DNA from 2 places in the Kineococcus sp. GCM10028916 genome. Region 1 is predicted to be linked to the other one. Evidence: predicted binding sites of a transcription regulator. Region 1 holds the regulator's gene; the other holds the start of a gene.
What was found. Region 1 encodes HrcA, which represses chaperone genes, less so after heat shock. Its sites were predicted from a motif close to GNTNGCACTCGGNNNNNCCGAGTGCNANC; they were not measured.

Region 1 (7,663 bases):
GCGCGATCGCGTCGGAGTACTCGAACTCGTCCCCGTCGCGACCACCCATGGACTCGAAGCCGATGGAGTAGGTGGCGAGGTCGGTCTGGCCCTGTTCGGCGAGCAGCGCGGTGATGAGGCTGGAGTCGAGACCGCCGGAGAGCAGGACGCCGACGGGGACGTCGGCGACGGTCCGCCGCGCCACCGCGGTGCGCAACGACGCGAGGACCGCGTCCTCCCAGTCCTGCTCGGAGAAGGAGGCGTACTCCTCGCGTCGCACGTGGTCGGGGGCCCAGTACCGGTGCTCCCGGCTCCGCCCGTCGGCCTCGATCACCCGGACGGTGGCCGGTGGCAGCTTCCGCACACCCTGCAGGACGGTGTGCGGCGCGGGGACGACGGCGTGCCAGGAGAGGTAGTGGTGCAGCGCGACGGGGTCGATCGTGGTGTCCACGTCGCCCGCCGCGAGCAGCGCCGGCAACGAGGAGGCGAACCGCAACCGACCCGGGGTCTGCGCCAGGTAGAGAGGTTTGACGCCGAGGCGGTCGCGCATGAGGACGACCCGGCCGGAATCACGTTCGTGGACGACGACGGCGAACATCCCGACGAGGTGGTCGACGACGTCGACGCCCCAGCGGTGGTACCCCTTGACGATGACCTCGGTGTCCGAGGTCGAGGTGAAGCGGTAGCCGTACCCGATGAGTTCCTCGCGCAGCTGCGGGTAGTTGTAGACGCAGCCGTTGAAGACGACGGTGAGACCGAGGGCGGGATCCTGCATCGGCTGGGCGCCGCAGGCGGAGAGGTCGATGATCGAGAGCCGGCGGTGCCCGAAGGCGACCCGCCCCTGGGCCCAGACGCCTTCGCCGTCCGGGCCGCGGGCGGCCATGGCCTGCGACATCCGCTGGACGGCGGCCACGTCCGCCGCCCGACCGTCGAACCTGACTTCACCGCAGAGACCGCACACGTCCGACCATCCAACCCTCGGGTCAGCCGGGGGGCCAGGTGAAGTCGCGTCCGCCGAGGACGTGGCCGTGCACGTGGAAGACCGACTGGCCCACCGCCGTCCCCGTGTTGAAGACCAGCCGGTACTCCCCGCCGCAGCGCTCGTCGGCGATCTGCTGGGCCACCGCCACGAGGCGGGCGAGGGTCTCCGGGGCCGCCGCAGCGAGCTCCGCGACGTTCTCGAAGCGCTCCCGCGGGACGACCAGGACGTGGACGGGAGCCTGCGGGGCGACGTCCTCGAAGGCGACGACGAGGTCGTCGGAGTGGACGATCGTCGCCGGGACCTCCCCCGCCACGATCTTGAGGAACAGGTCGTCGGGGGCGCGCTGCACGCGGGAGACCTCGGGCATGCCCCGCACGCTACCGGGCCGTCTCCGTGGGGGATCGTTGCCTCCCCGGTCCCACCAGACGTCACCGGGGAGGCAACGATCCCACCGGCGGACGCGGCGTGCCCCCGACGAGTCGGGAAATGATCTCCGGTTGGATGTCAACCGTGACCCTGCGTGACTCGTCTGTGCACTGTGATGGTGACGAAGGAGCGGCTGGTCGTGGTTGACGACCCGCGCTCGTGGACGGCCGACGAGGCGGTCAGTGCGCTCTACGCGGCGCACTGGCGGCGCTTCGTCGGCCTCGCGGCGTCCCTGATGGGCGAGACGGCGAGCGCCGAGGAGGTCGTCGCGGAGGCGTTCGTGACGCTGCACGGGCGCTGGAACCGGCTCGCGGACAAGGGGTCGGCGGTCGCCTACCTGCGCACGAGCGTCGTGAACGGGGCCCGTGACGTCGTGCGGCACCGGGTCGTCACCGACCGCAAGCGTCCCCTGCCGGACCCGGAGCCGGCGGGTCCGGAGGAGCAGGCCGTGCGGGCCGCGGAGCACCGGATGGTGCTCGGCGCGCTGGACGGGTTGCCGACCCGGCAACGGGAGGTCCTGGTGCTGCGGTACCAGGGCGAGATGTCCGAGGAGGACATCGCGGCCGCGCTCGGCATCAGCCGGGGTGCGGTCAAGACCCACGCGCACCGCGGGTTGTCCGCGTTGCGCACGGCCATGTCGCGCGAGGAGCAGCAGTGAACGAGGAGACCCCGCTGGGTCCGCTGCCGGATCCCGCCGGCCACGACGAACTCAGTCCCACCGCCAGGCAGCTGCAGGACGCCCTCGCCGCCCGTGCGGCCGGGGTGCAGCCGACCGACCGTCTCGAGGAGATCCGCATGACCAGCCGAGCCAACCGTCGTCGTTCCCGCACCCGTGGCGGGCTGGTGGCGGCGGGGGTCGCGGCCGTCGTCGTCGTCGGTGGCGGCGCCTACGCGCTGGCCCAGCGCGGGAGCGACAACGTGACGACGGTGGCCAGCACGTCGTCCTCGTCCTCGTCGACGACGTCGACGACTCCGGCGACCTCGCCTACCTCCACGACCCCGGCGGCCACGCCGTTGGAGAGCGCCGGGAACACCTCCTCGACCGGCTCGACCTCCTCGGTCACGTCCGGACCGGTCAGCTCGACGCCGACGGCGACGGGGACGGGGGGCACGCTGCCCACCGGTGCGACGTCGGTGCCGGTGTACTGGCTGGGCGGGCAGCCGGCGAAGCTGTACCGCGAGTACGTGAAGGCCGGGTCGGGCGCGAACGACGCGACCAACGCGTTGCGCGCCATGCTGTCCGGCTCCCCCACCGACCCGGACTACTCGAGCCCGTGGTCGAAGGACGCGACCGCGACGGTGAGCGAGGCGGGCGGCAAGCTCGTCGTGGACGTGGCGGCCTCCGCGGCGTCGGGCTCGGCCGGTGACGCGACCCTGGCGTTGCAGCAGCTCGTCTACACGGTGACGGCGGCGGCGGGCGACGACCAGCCGGTCGAGCTCCGGGTCGACGGCAAGGTGGGGCAGTCCCTGTTCGGGACGAGCGTCCCGGCGTCGCTGTCGCGGGCGCCGCAGGCCGACGTGCAGGCCCCGGCGTGGATCACCTCGGTGTCCCCGAGCGCTGGTTCGGTCACGGTGAAGGGGGTCGGGACGGGTTTCGAGGGGACGCTGCTCTACACGTTGACGAACTCCGCCGGCGCCGAGGTGGCCCGCGACTCGGTGCAGGCCGGGGCGAACGGCACCTTCGCGGAGTTCTCGTTCACGGCGGCGGTGCCGGCGGGGACCTACACCCTGGCGGTGTTCGCCCCCGACGAGTCCGACGGCGAGGGCTCCGGCCCCGTCGGCGACACGAAGACCGTCACCATCCCCTGACCCTCCTCCCGCTCCGTGATCTTGCTGGGTCTCCCAGCAAGATCACGGTGCGGGTCAGCGACCGGAGAAGCGGCCGCGCAGCTTGGAGAAGACGCCCTGGTGGGCGGGGCCGAGCTTGCCGGCCGGCCGGACCTCGCCGCGCAGTTCGGCCAGGCGGCGGATCAGCTCCTCCTGCTCGTCGTCGAGGTCGCGGGGCGTCGTGACCTCCAGGGTGACGAGCAGGTCGCCGCGGCCCTGGGACCGCAGGTGCTCGGCGCCCTTCTGCTTGAGGGTGACGACCTCGCCGGCCTGGGTGCCGGGGCGGACCTCGACCTCCTCGTCACCGTCGAGGGTCTCCAGCGGGATGCTCGCGCCGAGCGCGGCCGCGGTCATCGGCACGTGCAGGGTGCAGAGGAGGTCGTCGCCGTTGCGGGTGAAGACCGGGTGCGGGCGTTCGTGGATCTCGACGTAGAGGTCACCGGGGGGACCGCCGGCGGTGCCGACCTCGCCCTGCGAGGCGAGCTGGATGCGGGTGCCCGTGTCGACGCCACCGGGGATGCGGATGGTCAGCGGGCGGCGGGCGCGGATGCGGCCCTCACCGGAGCACTCCAGGCACGGCGAGGGCAGCACGGTGCCGAAGCCGCGGCAGGTGGGGCAGGGCGCGCTGGTCATGACCTGGCCGAGCAGCGAGCGGACGACGCGCTGCACCGAGCCCTGGCCGTGGCAGATGTCGCAGGTCTGGGGGCTGGTCCCCGGCTGGCAGCAGGAGCCCTGGCACGTGGTGCACAGCACGGCGGTGTCGACCTGGATGGAGCGTTCGCCGCCGAACGCCGCCTCGGCGAGGTCGACGTCGACGCGGATGAGCGCGTCCTGGCCGCGCTGGGTGCGGCTGGCGGGAGCTCCCGCCCGACCGCCCCCGCCGCCCTGGCCGAAGAACGCGTCCATGATGTCGGAGAAGCCGAACCCCTGGCCGAAGCCGGCTCCGCCGCCGCCGGGCATGGACCCGCCGCGGTCGTAGGAGGCGCGCTTGTCGGGGTTGGAGAGCGTCTCGTAGGCCTGCGAGACCTCCTTGAACTGCTCTCCCGCGTCGGGGTTCACGTCCGGGTGGAGCTTGCGCGCGAGCTTGCGGTAGGCGCGCTTGATCTCCTCCGCCGAGGCGTCGCGGGAGACGCCGAGGACGTCGTAGTAGTCGCTCACGAGGTCGTGGTTCTCCTGTCGGTCTTCATCACGGGGCCGAGCTTCACTGGGACAGGATGCGCGAGACGTAGCGTGACACCGCACGCACCGCTGCCATCGTCGTCGGGTAGTCCATGCGGGTCGGCCCGAGCACGCCGAGGCGGGCGACGACGGTGTCCGGGCCGGTGCCGTAGCCGCTGGTCACGACGGAGGTGCCGTCGAGACCGAGGTGCAGGTTCTCGGCGCCGATCCGCACGGTGAGACCGCCGCGGTCGGCGTCCTCGGTCAGCTCCTGGACGAGGCGCAGGAGGACGACGTGCTCCTCGAGGGCCTCCAGGACGCTGCCGAGGGAGGTGCTGAGGTCGGCGCCGGACTTCACGAGGTTCGCGGTGCCGGCGATGACGACGCGTTCCTCCAGCCCCGCGGTGAGGCAGTCGCCCAGGGCGACGGCGACCTCTGCGGCGACGGCGAGGTCGCCGGGCGGGGTCTGCTGGACGAGGTCGGTGAGGTCGTCGCGGGCGTCGCGCAGCCGTTTGCCGACGACCCCGGCGTTGACGCGGGTGCGCAGGGCGGCGAGCTGGACGCCGAGGGACTCCGGGTCGGCGGCGGAGCGGACGTCGAGGACGCGCTGCTCGACGCGACCGGAGTCGGTGATGAGCACCAGCAGCGCGCTGCGCCCGCCGACGGGGACGAGCTCGACGTGGCGGACGGCGGCGCGCGAGAGCGAGGGGTACTGCACGACGGCGGCCTGGCGGGTGATCTGCGCCAGCAGCCGGACGGTGCGGTCGACGATGTCGTCGACGTCGTCGGCCCCTTCGAGGAAGGTCTGGATCGCCCGCTTCTCGGCCGGCGTCATGGGCTTGACGTTGGCGAGGCGGTCGACGAAGAGGCGGTAGCCCTTGTCCGTGGGGATGCGTCCGGCGCTGGTGTGGGGCTGGGTGATGTACCCCTCCTCCTCCAGCACGGCCATGTCGTTGCGGATGGTGGCCGGGGAGACGCCGAGCTGGTGACGCTCGACGAGCATCTTGGAGCCGACGGGTTCGTGGCTGGACACGTAGTCCTCGACGATGGCGCGGAGCACCGCGAGCCTGCGGTCGTCGCTCATCCCGTCCCCTCTCCCCACTGGCACTCGTGTCGTGCGAGTGCCAAGTCTAGGCCGTCACCGCACGGCCGCGCCTCCCCCGTCGACCACACGGGTCTGGTTAGCGTTCCGCGCGTGACCCGTTACGAAGACCGGTACGGCGGCGACGTGCTGTCCTCCGACCCGCACGCCCGCACGAACCCGAAGCCCACGCACCGCGACGAACCCGCCGTGCACGGCCTGGTCGTGGAGGACGTGGAGACCGGCTGGGTCGGGGCCGTCGTCCGGGTGGAGAAGAGCGGTGGTGTCCACGTCGTCGTCCTCGAGGACGGCCGCGGGCGCACCCGGACCTTCCCGCTGGGCCCGGGGTTCTGGGTCGAGGGGCAGCCCGTGCGTCTCGTCGCCCCGAAGGCCGCCGCCCCCGTGCGGGCCACCCGCACGGCCAGCGGTTCGGTGGCCGTGGCCGGGGTGGGCGCGAGGACGGCGCGCGCCTCGCGGATCCTCGTCGAGGGCCGGCACGACGCCGAGCTGGTCGAGAAGGTGTGGGGCGACGACCTGCGGGTCGAGGGGGTCGTCGTGGAGATGCTCGACGGGGTCGACGACCTGGACGCCGCGATCCGCTCCTTCGCCCCGCAGCGCGGTCGCCGGATCGGGGTCCTGGTCGACCACCTGGTGCCGGGGTCGAAGGAGTCCCGGATCGTGGCGCAGGTGTCGAAGAGCCCGCACGTGCTGGTGCTGGGTCACCCCTTCATCGACGTCTGGCAGTCGGTGCGCCCGGAACGCCTGGGGTGGCAGCGGTGGCCGACGATCCCGCGCGGGCAGGACTGGAAGCACGGGATCCTCGCCGAGCTCGGCTGGCCGCACGCCACCCAGGCCGACGTCGCGCACGGCTGGAAGCGGATCCTCGGCACCGTCCGCAGCTTCGCCGACCTGGAGCCCGCGCTGCTCGGGCGGGTGGAGGAACTGGTGGACTTCGTCACGGCCGACCTGGACGACCGCTGAACGACGCGCCAGGATCGGAGGGTGAGCAACCCCCAGCACCCGCCGCCGCCGCAGCCGCCGATGTACTCCCCCGCGCCGATGACGCCCGCGGACGAACGGATGTGGGGGATGTTCGGCCACCTCTCCGCGATCGCGGCGACCTTCGTCTCGTTGCCGTTCCTCGGCCCGCTGATCATCTTCCTGGTCCACAAGGACCGGAACGGGTTCGTGCGCGGGCACAGCGCCGAGGCCCTCAACATGACGATCTCCTTCGTCGTCTACGAGTTCGTGCTCGGCGTCGTCTGCTCGGTCCTGGCCCTGGTCACCTTCGGGCTGGCCTACGCCCTGATGGTCGTCCCGGCCGTCGTCTTCCTGGTCTGCGCGATCCTCGCGGCCGTCGCGGCGAACAGCGGCCGGGTCTACCGCTACCCGCTGATCTTCCGCCTGGTGCGCTGACCCCTCCCGGTGCGCCGGGCGGGGTTCAGGCGATGGCGCGCAGGTCCGCGGTCCGGGCCTCGAGGTCGCCGGCGAGGGGGATGACCGAGACGGTGGTGACCCCGGCGGCGGCGTAGTCCGCCAGCCGGTTCCGCACGTGCTGCGCGGAACCCACCAGGCAGGTCGCGTCCAGGAACCCCGCAGGGACGGCGGCCGCGGCCTCCCGGTGCCGTCCGGCCAGGAAGTGCTCCTGGACCTCGTCGACGGCGTCGGAGAAACCGAGGCGACGACCGAGGTCGGCGTAGAAGTTCTTCTCGCGCGACCCCATGCCCCCCAGGTACAGGGCGACGTAGCGACGGACGGGGAGTTCGGCCCGGGTCCGCTCCTCCCCCGTCGCGTCGGTGAGCAGCAGCGCGACGCTCGCCGTGACCTCGAAACCCTCGGCGGGCCGGGTACGCAGGGCGAACCCGGAGCGCAACTGGTCGAACTGCGTGGAGGAACTCTCCGGCACGAGGAACAGCGGCAACCACCCGTCGGCGATCTCGCCGGCGAGGGCGACGTTGCGCGGGCCGACGGCGGCGAGGTGGATCGGGAGGTCGGGTCGGGGCGGGGGTTGCATGAGCTTCAGCGGGATCCCCGGGCCGCCGGGCAGCGGCAGCGTGAGGTGTTCCCCGGCGTACTCGGAGGTCTGACGCGCGAGCAACCGCCGCACGACGTCGACGTACTCGCGGGTGCGCCCCAGGGGTTTCGCGAACGGCTGGCCGTACCACCCCTCGGCCACCTGCGGACCCGAGACGCCGAGCCCCAGGCGGAAC
Region 2 (7,663 bases), on a different contig from region 1:
GCTCCGCGCCCTCGACAACCCGATCCACAAGACCGGGGGCATCACCATCCTCAAGGGGAACCTCGCCCCCCTCGGCGCCGTCGTGAAGAGCGCCGGGTTCGACTCCGACGTCTTCGAGGGCACCGCGCGCGTCTTCGAACGCGAGCGCGCGGCGCTGGACGCGCTCGAGGACGGCACCATCTCGGCCGGCGACGTCGTCGTCATCCGCTACGAAGGCCCCAAGGGTGGCCCCGGGATGCGCGAGATGCTCGCCATCACCGGTGCGATCAAGGGCGCCGGCCTCGGCAAGGACGTCCTGCTGATGACCGACGGCCGCTTCTCCGGCGGGACCACCGGCCTCTGCGTCGGCCACGTGGCCCCCGAGGCCGTCGACGCCGGCCCCATCGCCTTCGTGCGCGACGGCGACCGGATCCGCCTCGACGTCGCGGGCAAGACCCTCGAGGTCCTGGTCTCCGACGAGGAGCTCGAGGCCCGTCGCGAGGGCTGGGAGCCGCTGCCCCCCGTGTTCAAGCGCGGGGTACTGGCCAAGTACGCCAAGCAGGTCCAGTCCGCCTCCCTCGGCGCCGTCTGCCTCTGACCTCGGGGTGCGGCCGGGTGGGATCGTTGCCTCCGCGGTGACGCCCTGAGGGATCGTTGCCTCCACGAAGACGTCCAGTGACATCGTGGAGGCAACGATCCCACCGCCCGCGAGCCAGCGGAACGTCCAACTCGTGGACCACGTGTCCACGATGTGAGACGCGATGACCCCGTGGCTGACATCTCCCCACGCAGGGGCTACCTTCGGCACATGCGGTTCCTCGTAGCCATCGGACAGCGCGCCGGCTGACCAGTTCGGCCGAGCGCGCGACCCCTCACACGCCTTCCCTGGCTGAGGGGTCTTTTTGCGTCCGGCGGACCGATCTGCCGGGCGTCCGGGACTGAACGACGACCGTGAACGGCACCGCCCGAGGAGGACACCAGAGATGCCAGAGCAGCTGCCACTGGACCCGAAGCTCCCCGTCGCCAAGCTCACCGGCGCGCAGAGCCTCATCCGTTCGCTCGAGGCGGTAGGGGTCGAGGTCGTCTTCGGTCTGCCCGGGGGCGCGATCCTGCCCGCCTACGACCCGCTGATGGACTCCCCGCACGTCCGGCACATCCTGGTCCGCCACGAGCAGGGCGCCGGCCACGCGGCCGAGGGGTACGCGGTCGCCACCGGCAAGGTCGGCGTCTGCATGGCGACCTCCGGTCCGGGAGCGACCAACCTCGTCACCCCGATCGCTGACGCGAACATGGACTCCGTCCCGATGGTCGCGATCACCGGGCAGGTCGCCGCCAAGGCCATCGGCACCGACGCGTTCCAGGAAGCCGACATCGCCGGCATCACCATCCCGATCACCAAGCACAACTACCTGGTGACCGATCCGGCCGACATCCCCCGCGTCATCGCCGAGGCCTTCCACCTCGCCGCCACCGGCCGGCCCGGCCCGGTCCTCGTCGACGTCGCCAAGTCCGCGCTGACCGCGACGACGTCCTTCGCCTGGCCCGAGACGATCGACCTGCCCGGCTACCGCCCGGTGACGCGGCCGCACGGCAAGCAGATCCGCGAGGCCGCCCGGCTCATCGCCGCGGCCGAGCGCCCCGTCCTCTACGTCGGCGGTGGCGTCATCAAGGCCGACGCCTCGGCGGAGCTCGCAGCGCTGGCCGACCTCACCGGCATCCCCGCGGTCACGACGCTGATGGCGCGCGGTGCGCTGCCCGACTCGTACCCGAACAACCTGGGCATGCCCGGGATGCACGGGACGGTCGCGGCCGTGACGGCGCTGCAGAAGTCCGACCTGCTCATCACCCTCGGTGCGCGCTTCGACGACCGCGTCACCGGCGACCTGCCGAGCTTCGCCCCGCACGCCAAGGTCATCCACGCCGACATCGACCCGGCCGAGATCGGCAAGAACCGCGCCGTCGACGTCCCGATCGTGGGCGACGCCCGGCTCGTCATCGCCGAGCTCACCACGGCCGTGGCCGCCGAGTTCGAGAACGGGCGCGCCGACCTCACGGCCTGGACCGAACTCACCCAGTCCTGGAAGACGACGTACCCGCTGGGCTACGCCGAGTCCGACGACGGCACCCTCGCCCCGCAGCACGTCATCGCCCGGATCGGGGCCATCGCCGGTCCCGAGGCGATCTACGTCTCCGGGGTCGGGCAGCACCAGATGTGGTCCGCGCAGTTCGTCCAGTACGAGAACCCGCGCACGTGGCTGAACTCCGGCGGGCTGGGCACCATGGGCTACGCGGTCCCCGCGGCCATGGGCGCCAAGGTCGGCAAGCCGGACACCGTGGTGTGGGCGATCGACGGCGACGGCTGCTTCCAGATGACCAACCAGGAACTGGCGACGTGCACCCTCAACGGCATCCCCGTGAAGGTCGCGATCATCAACAACTCCAGCCTGGGCATGGTCCGGCAGTGGCAGACGCTCTTCTACTCCGAGCGCTACTCCAACACCGACCTGAACTCCGGTGACCACCACGGCACCCACGCCGCGCCGGTCCCCGACTTCGTCAAGCTCGCCGAGGCCTACGGGTGCGTCGGGCTGCGCTGCGACAAGGCCGAGGACGTCGACGCGACCATCGAGAAGGCCATGGCGATCAACGACGTGCCCGTCGTCATCGACTTCCGCGTGCACCGCGACGCCATGGTCTGGCCGATGGTCGAGGCCGGCGTGAGCAACGACGCGATCCAGTACGCCCGCGGGGTGTCGCCCAAGTGGGACCGCGAGGAAGAGGGCGACAACGAGTCCGGCCCCGAGAAGGTGATCTCCTGATGTCCCAGCACACCCTGTCCGTCCTGGTCGAGAACCGACCCGGTGTCCTGATGCGCGTCACGTCGCTGTTCGCGCGCAGGAACTTCAACATCCACTCCCTCACGGTCGGACCGACCGAGCGCAGCGACATCTCCCGGATGACCATCGTCGTCGACGTGGAGTCGCAGCCGTTGGAGCAGGTGACGAAGCAGCTCAACAAGCTGATCAACGTCCTGAAGATCGTGGAGCTCGAGGACGGCGGTTCCGTCCAACGCGAACTGCTGCTCGTGAAGGTCCGTGCCGACGCCTCCGCCCGCGGGGAGGTGCTCGACACCGTGGCGCTGTTCCGCGCCCACGTCGTCGACGTCGCCCCCGACGCCGTGACCGTCGAGGCCACCGGGAGCCCGGACAAGCTGGCCGCGCTGCTGCGCGTGCTGGAACCCTTCGGCATCCGCGAGCTGGTCCAGTCCGGGTCGGTCGCCCTCGCCCGCGGTGGGCGCGCGATCTCCGACCGGGCGCTCCGCTCCGCCTGAACCCGAACACCCCCTGTACGACGAAGAAGATCCAGAGGAGAGAACCCCACGTGGCCGAGATGTTCTACGACGACGACGCCGACCTGTCCAAGATCACCGGGAAGAAGGTGGCGGTCCTGGGCTTCGGCAGCCAGGGCCACGCGCACGCGCTGTCGCTGCGCGACTCCGGCGTCGACGTCGTCGTCGGCCTCAAGGAGGGCTCGAAGAGCCGCGCCAAGGCGGAGGAGCAGGGCATGACCGTCCTGACCCCGTTCGAGGCCGCCAAGGCCGCCGACGTGATCATGGTCCTGGTGCCGGACCACCTGCAGCGCGGTCTCTACGCCGAGGCGATCGAGCCGAACCTCACCGCCGGCAAGGCGCTGTTCTTCAGCCACGGCTTCAACATCCGCTTCGGCTACATCAAGCCCCCGGCCGACGTCGACGTCGTCATGGTCGCCCCCAAGGGCCCGGGTCACCTCGTCCGTCGTGAGTACGTCGACGGCCGCGGCGTCCCCGTGATCGTCGCCGTCGAGCAGGACGCGACGGGCTCCGCGTGGGACCTCGGTCTCGCCTACGCCAAGGCGATCGGCGGCCTGCGCGCCGGCGGCATCAAGACCACGTTCACCGAGGAGACCGAGACCGACCTGTTCGGTGAGCAGGCCGTCCTCTGCGGTGGCATGTCCGCCCTCGTCCAGACCGGGTTCGAGGTCCTCACCGAGGCCGGCTACCAGCCCGAGGTCGCCTACTTCGAGTGCCTGCACGAGCTGAAGCTGATCGTCGACCTCATGTACGAGGGCGGCATCGCCAAGCAGCGCTGGTCGATCTCGGACACCGCCGAGTGGGGCGACTACGTCTCCGGCCCGCGCGTCATCGACGCCTCGGTCAAGGGCCGCATGCAGGACGTCCTCAAGGACATCCAGGACGGCACCTTCGCCCAGCGCTTCATCGACGACCAGGACGCCGGCGCGCCGGAGTTCAAGAAGCTGCGCGCCGCCGCCGAACAGCACCCCATCGAGGCCACCGGCCGTGAGCTGCGAAAGCTCATGTCCTGGGTGAAGTCGGACGACTCCGACTACGTCGAGGGTTCCGCCGCCCGCTGACGCACCCCGTCGTCACGAGGGCCCCGCACCACGGTGGTGCGGGGCCCTCGTGCGTCCGGGGTGTCCCGGGTCAGCGTCCGGGATGCACGAAGCAGCGGATCTCCTGCAGGCGCGCGGCGATGGCCGCCTGTCCCGTGGCGTTCGGGTGGAAGCTGAGCACCGGGTCGCGCGGCACGATCGTGTTGATCCACGACGCCGCGGGATCGGCCTCGCAGGAGGAGTGCCCGGTGAAGGGGCGCACCAGGTCCACGTAGAGCCCCCCGACGGCGGCCGTCGCTGCGCTCGCCGCCGCGTTGAGCTGCAGGGTCGCGTTGTTGATCGCTGTGCGTGCCGCGGGCTGGATGACGTCGCAGCGCGGGGACGCGGCGCCGGTGGGGAAGAGCAACGGGTACCCCGTGACGACGAGGACGGCGTGCGGGGCCTTCGCGAGCACCGCGCGGTAGGTCCGCTCCAGCGGGGTGATGCCCCCGGCGGGGGCCGTCGTCAGCGCCCGCAGGGCGGCCGCCGAACCCGCCAGCGCGGCCTGGCAGGAGGGTGCCCCGGGGACGGTCGCCACGGTGTTGCACGCCGTGGCCACGCTGCTGAACCCGGCGTCGTTGCCGCCGATGCTCAGGGTGACCGTCTTCGTGCGGGGCCCGAGGGCGTCGAGCTGCGAGCGTTCCCCCTTGAACCCCCGCACCAGGCTGACGGTGGTGGCGCCGCTGCACGACGCGTTGACGTAGGCCTTGTCGTCGCCGCGCAGCAGTCCCGTCCCGAAGACGGTGTGACCGCTCAGGGTGGAGCGGTGGCAGCCGTCGGCGCCGCTGTCGCCGTAGACGTCGCTGACCCACGGCGTCGCCCCGGCCGCGGGCGCGCCCTCACCGGAGGCGTAGGAGTCACCGAGGGTGGCCACCTTCGCCCCCGCCGGGTTCAGCTTGGGCGGTGGTGGCCCCTGGGCCGCTGCGCTCCCGGCGCTGCCCACCACCAGCGCAGCCCCCACCACCGCCGCCGCGAGCGCGCTGGGGAACCTGGGGGAGATCCTGGACCTGGGCACGTGCGCCTCCGGCGGGCTCGTCGTCGAGTGGGTGGAGCAGGACGAGTCTGGCAGTCGGGCGCTCACCGCGCAGGCACATCGCGTCGCGTCCCCAGGAGGCTCGGAGGTGCCCCGCCGGGAGGTGGGTGCCAGGGTGGCCCCATGAGCAACCTCAGCGACGACGACATCACGACGACGACCTCCGCCTCGACCCCCGGGGGCGACGCGGACTCCGGCGACAGCGACGCCACCCAGGTGGACCCCTCGGGTTCCGACCCGGCCGGGGTGGACCCCGACGGCGGCGAGGGCGGGGACTCCGACTCGGGCGACTCCGACTCCACCCAGGTCGACCCGAGCGGCAGCGACCCGGCGGGCAGTGACCCCGCGGGATCCTGACGTGACGAGCGCCGGTCCGGCGTTGCGACGGTGCTTCGGGGAGGCCGCCGACCGCCTCGCCGAGGAGCACTGGAACGCCGCTCCGCTGCTCGTCCGGGCCGCCGACCGTGCCGCCGAGGGCGGTCGCGGCTCCGTCCACGACCTGCTCGCGCCCGCGGACGTGGACGAGCTCCTCGGCCCCCGGGCGCTGCGGACCCCGTTCTTCTCCCTGGTGAAGAACGGCACGCCCCTACCCCGCGCGAGCTACACCCGTCGCGCGGTGGCGGGCAACCAGCAGTTGTCGGACCTGCCGGACTCCGAGCGCATCGCCGCCGCCCACGCGGACGGGGCGACCATCGTCCTCCAGGCCCTGCACCGCACCTGGCCTGCGCTGCAGTCGTTCTGCTCCCAGCTCGCGGAGGACCTGGGGCACCAGTGCCAGGTCAACGTGTACGTGACCCCGCCGGGTGCGCAGGGTTTCAACCCCCACCACGACACCCACGACGTCGTGGTGCTCCAGGTGGACGGGCGCAAGCACTGGACGATCCACCCGCCCGCGGTGGAACTCCCGCTGAAGTCCCAGCCCTCCACCCGACTCGGCCCGGACCCCGTCGGCGGGCGGCCCGCCGTCATCGACACCGTCCTGGAACCCGGCGACGCCCTGTACCTGCCCCGCGGCTGGCTGCACTCGGCGCGCACGACCGAGGACCGGTCCATCCACCTGACGATCGGGGTGCTCGCCACGACGTGGGCCGACGTCCTCACCGACGCGGTGACCTCCGCCGGCACCGGGGACGTGGCCCTGCGTCGCGCGCTGCCGCTGCCCGGAGCGCCGACCCCGGAGGCCGTCAAGGAGTTCCGCGCCGCGGCGCAACGCTGGCTCGACACCCTGGACGAGGACGCGGTCGAACGCCTCGTCGCCCGGCGGCGGGCCGGTGCGGTGCCACCGGAACCGGTCGGGGTCCTCGCCCAGGACGAGGCCGCCCGCACCCTGACCCCGGACCGCGCGGTGCGGGTCCGGCGCGGGGTGCGTCCCCGGTTGACCGGCCCGGGCGAGACCGTGGACCTCGTCCTCCCGGACCGGCGGATCACCTTCCCCGGTTGGCTCCGTCCCGCCCTGGACCACGTCCTGACGGCGGGCCGCACGTCCGCGGGCGACCTCGCCGCGGTCGGCCTCGACGCCGACGACGCCCTGGTCGTCGTGCGCCGTCTGCTGCGCGAGAACGTCCTGCTCCCCGCAGGGGGTCCGGCCTGAGCACGGAGGCCATCGCCCGCCGGTTCTCGTGCGCCGCGGCGGCGGAGGAGCGGGGCGACGCCCTGCTCGGCACCGCCACCGCGGTGCGCGGCTACCTCCTGGTCGAGGAACCCGGGGCCTGGGGCGCCGGGGCCGTGCCGGCGTCCCGGCTCGGGCCGGTGGTGACCGACGCCCTCCGCGGGACCGCGCAGGAACGCGGTCTGAAGCTCTTGCTGATCCGGCGCCCCTCCGCGCGCGACCTCGACCCGGACGGCCCCCGTCGGCTGTTCCTCGTCGACGTCCGCCGCGGGCGGGCCCGCACCCTGACCCGCACGACCCCCCAGGCGGAGGTCGCCGAGGCCGCCGCCGCGACCGAGGGCTGGGAGCTTCACGACGAGCCGCTGCTCCTGGTCTGCACCCACGGTCGCAAGGACTGGTGCTGCGCGCTGCGGGGGCGCCCGGTCGTCGCGGCGCTCGCCGACCTCGACCCCGGTCCGGTGTGGGAGTGCTCCCACCTCGGTGGGGACCGCTTCGCCGCGACCGCGCTGTCGCTGCCGACGGGGGTCACGCACGGGCGGTTGTCCCCGGCGGACGCACCAGACCTGGTGGCGGCGCTGCGCACCGGTCGCGTCCTGCCGCACCGGTTGCGCGGT

Region 2: a site for HrcA is predicted at 799-827, ahead of ACFQ46_RS12455 (acetolactate synthase large subunit). Genes of this name have one in related genera too.

What each region holds. Positions count from the first base shown of each region.
Region 1 is NZ_JBHTFM010000016.1:303,064-310,726, forward strand. It holds gene ACFQ46_RS15245 (N-acetylglutaminylglutamine amidotransferase) at 1-940, opposite strand, end outside; gene ACFQ46_RS15250 (histidine triad nucleotide-binding protein) at 963-1,328, opposite strand; gene ACFQ46_RS15255 (SigE family RNA polymerase sigma factor) at 1,503-2,045, shown strand; gene ACFQ46_RS15260 (Gmad2 immunoglobulin-like domain-containing protein) at 2,042-3,196, shown strand; gene dnaJ (molecular chaperone DnaJ) at 3,251-4,372, opposite strand; gene hrcA (heat-inducible transcriptional repressor HrcA) at 4,416-5,456, opposite strand; gene ACFQ46_RS15275 (DUF3097 domain-containing protein) at 5,568-6,434, shown strand; gene ACFQ46_RS15280 (DUF4870 domain-containing protein) at 6,456-6,869, shown strand; gene ACFQ46_RS15285 (LLM class F420-dependent oxidoreductase) at 6,895-7,663, opposite strand, start outside.
Region 2 is NZ_JBHTFM010000013.1:206,041-213,703, reverse strand. It holds gene ilvD (dihydroxy-acid dehydratase) at 1-577, shown strand, start outside; gene ACFQ46_RS12455 (acetolactate synthase large subunit) at 963-2,798, shown strand; gene ilvN (acetolactate synthase small subunit) at 2,798-3,310, shown strand; gene ilvC (ketol-acid reductoisomerase) at 3,361-4,389, shown strand; gene ACFQ46_RS12440 (SGNH/GDSL hydrolase family protein) at 4,460-5,422, opposite strand; gene ACFQ46_RS12435 (hypothetical protein) at 5,564-5,797, shown strand; gene ACFQ46_RS12430 (cupin domain-containing protein) at 5,799-7,031, shown strand; gene ACFQ46_RS12425 (sucrase ferredoxin) at 7,115-7,663, shown strand, end outside.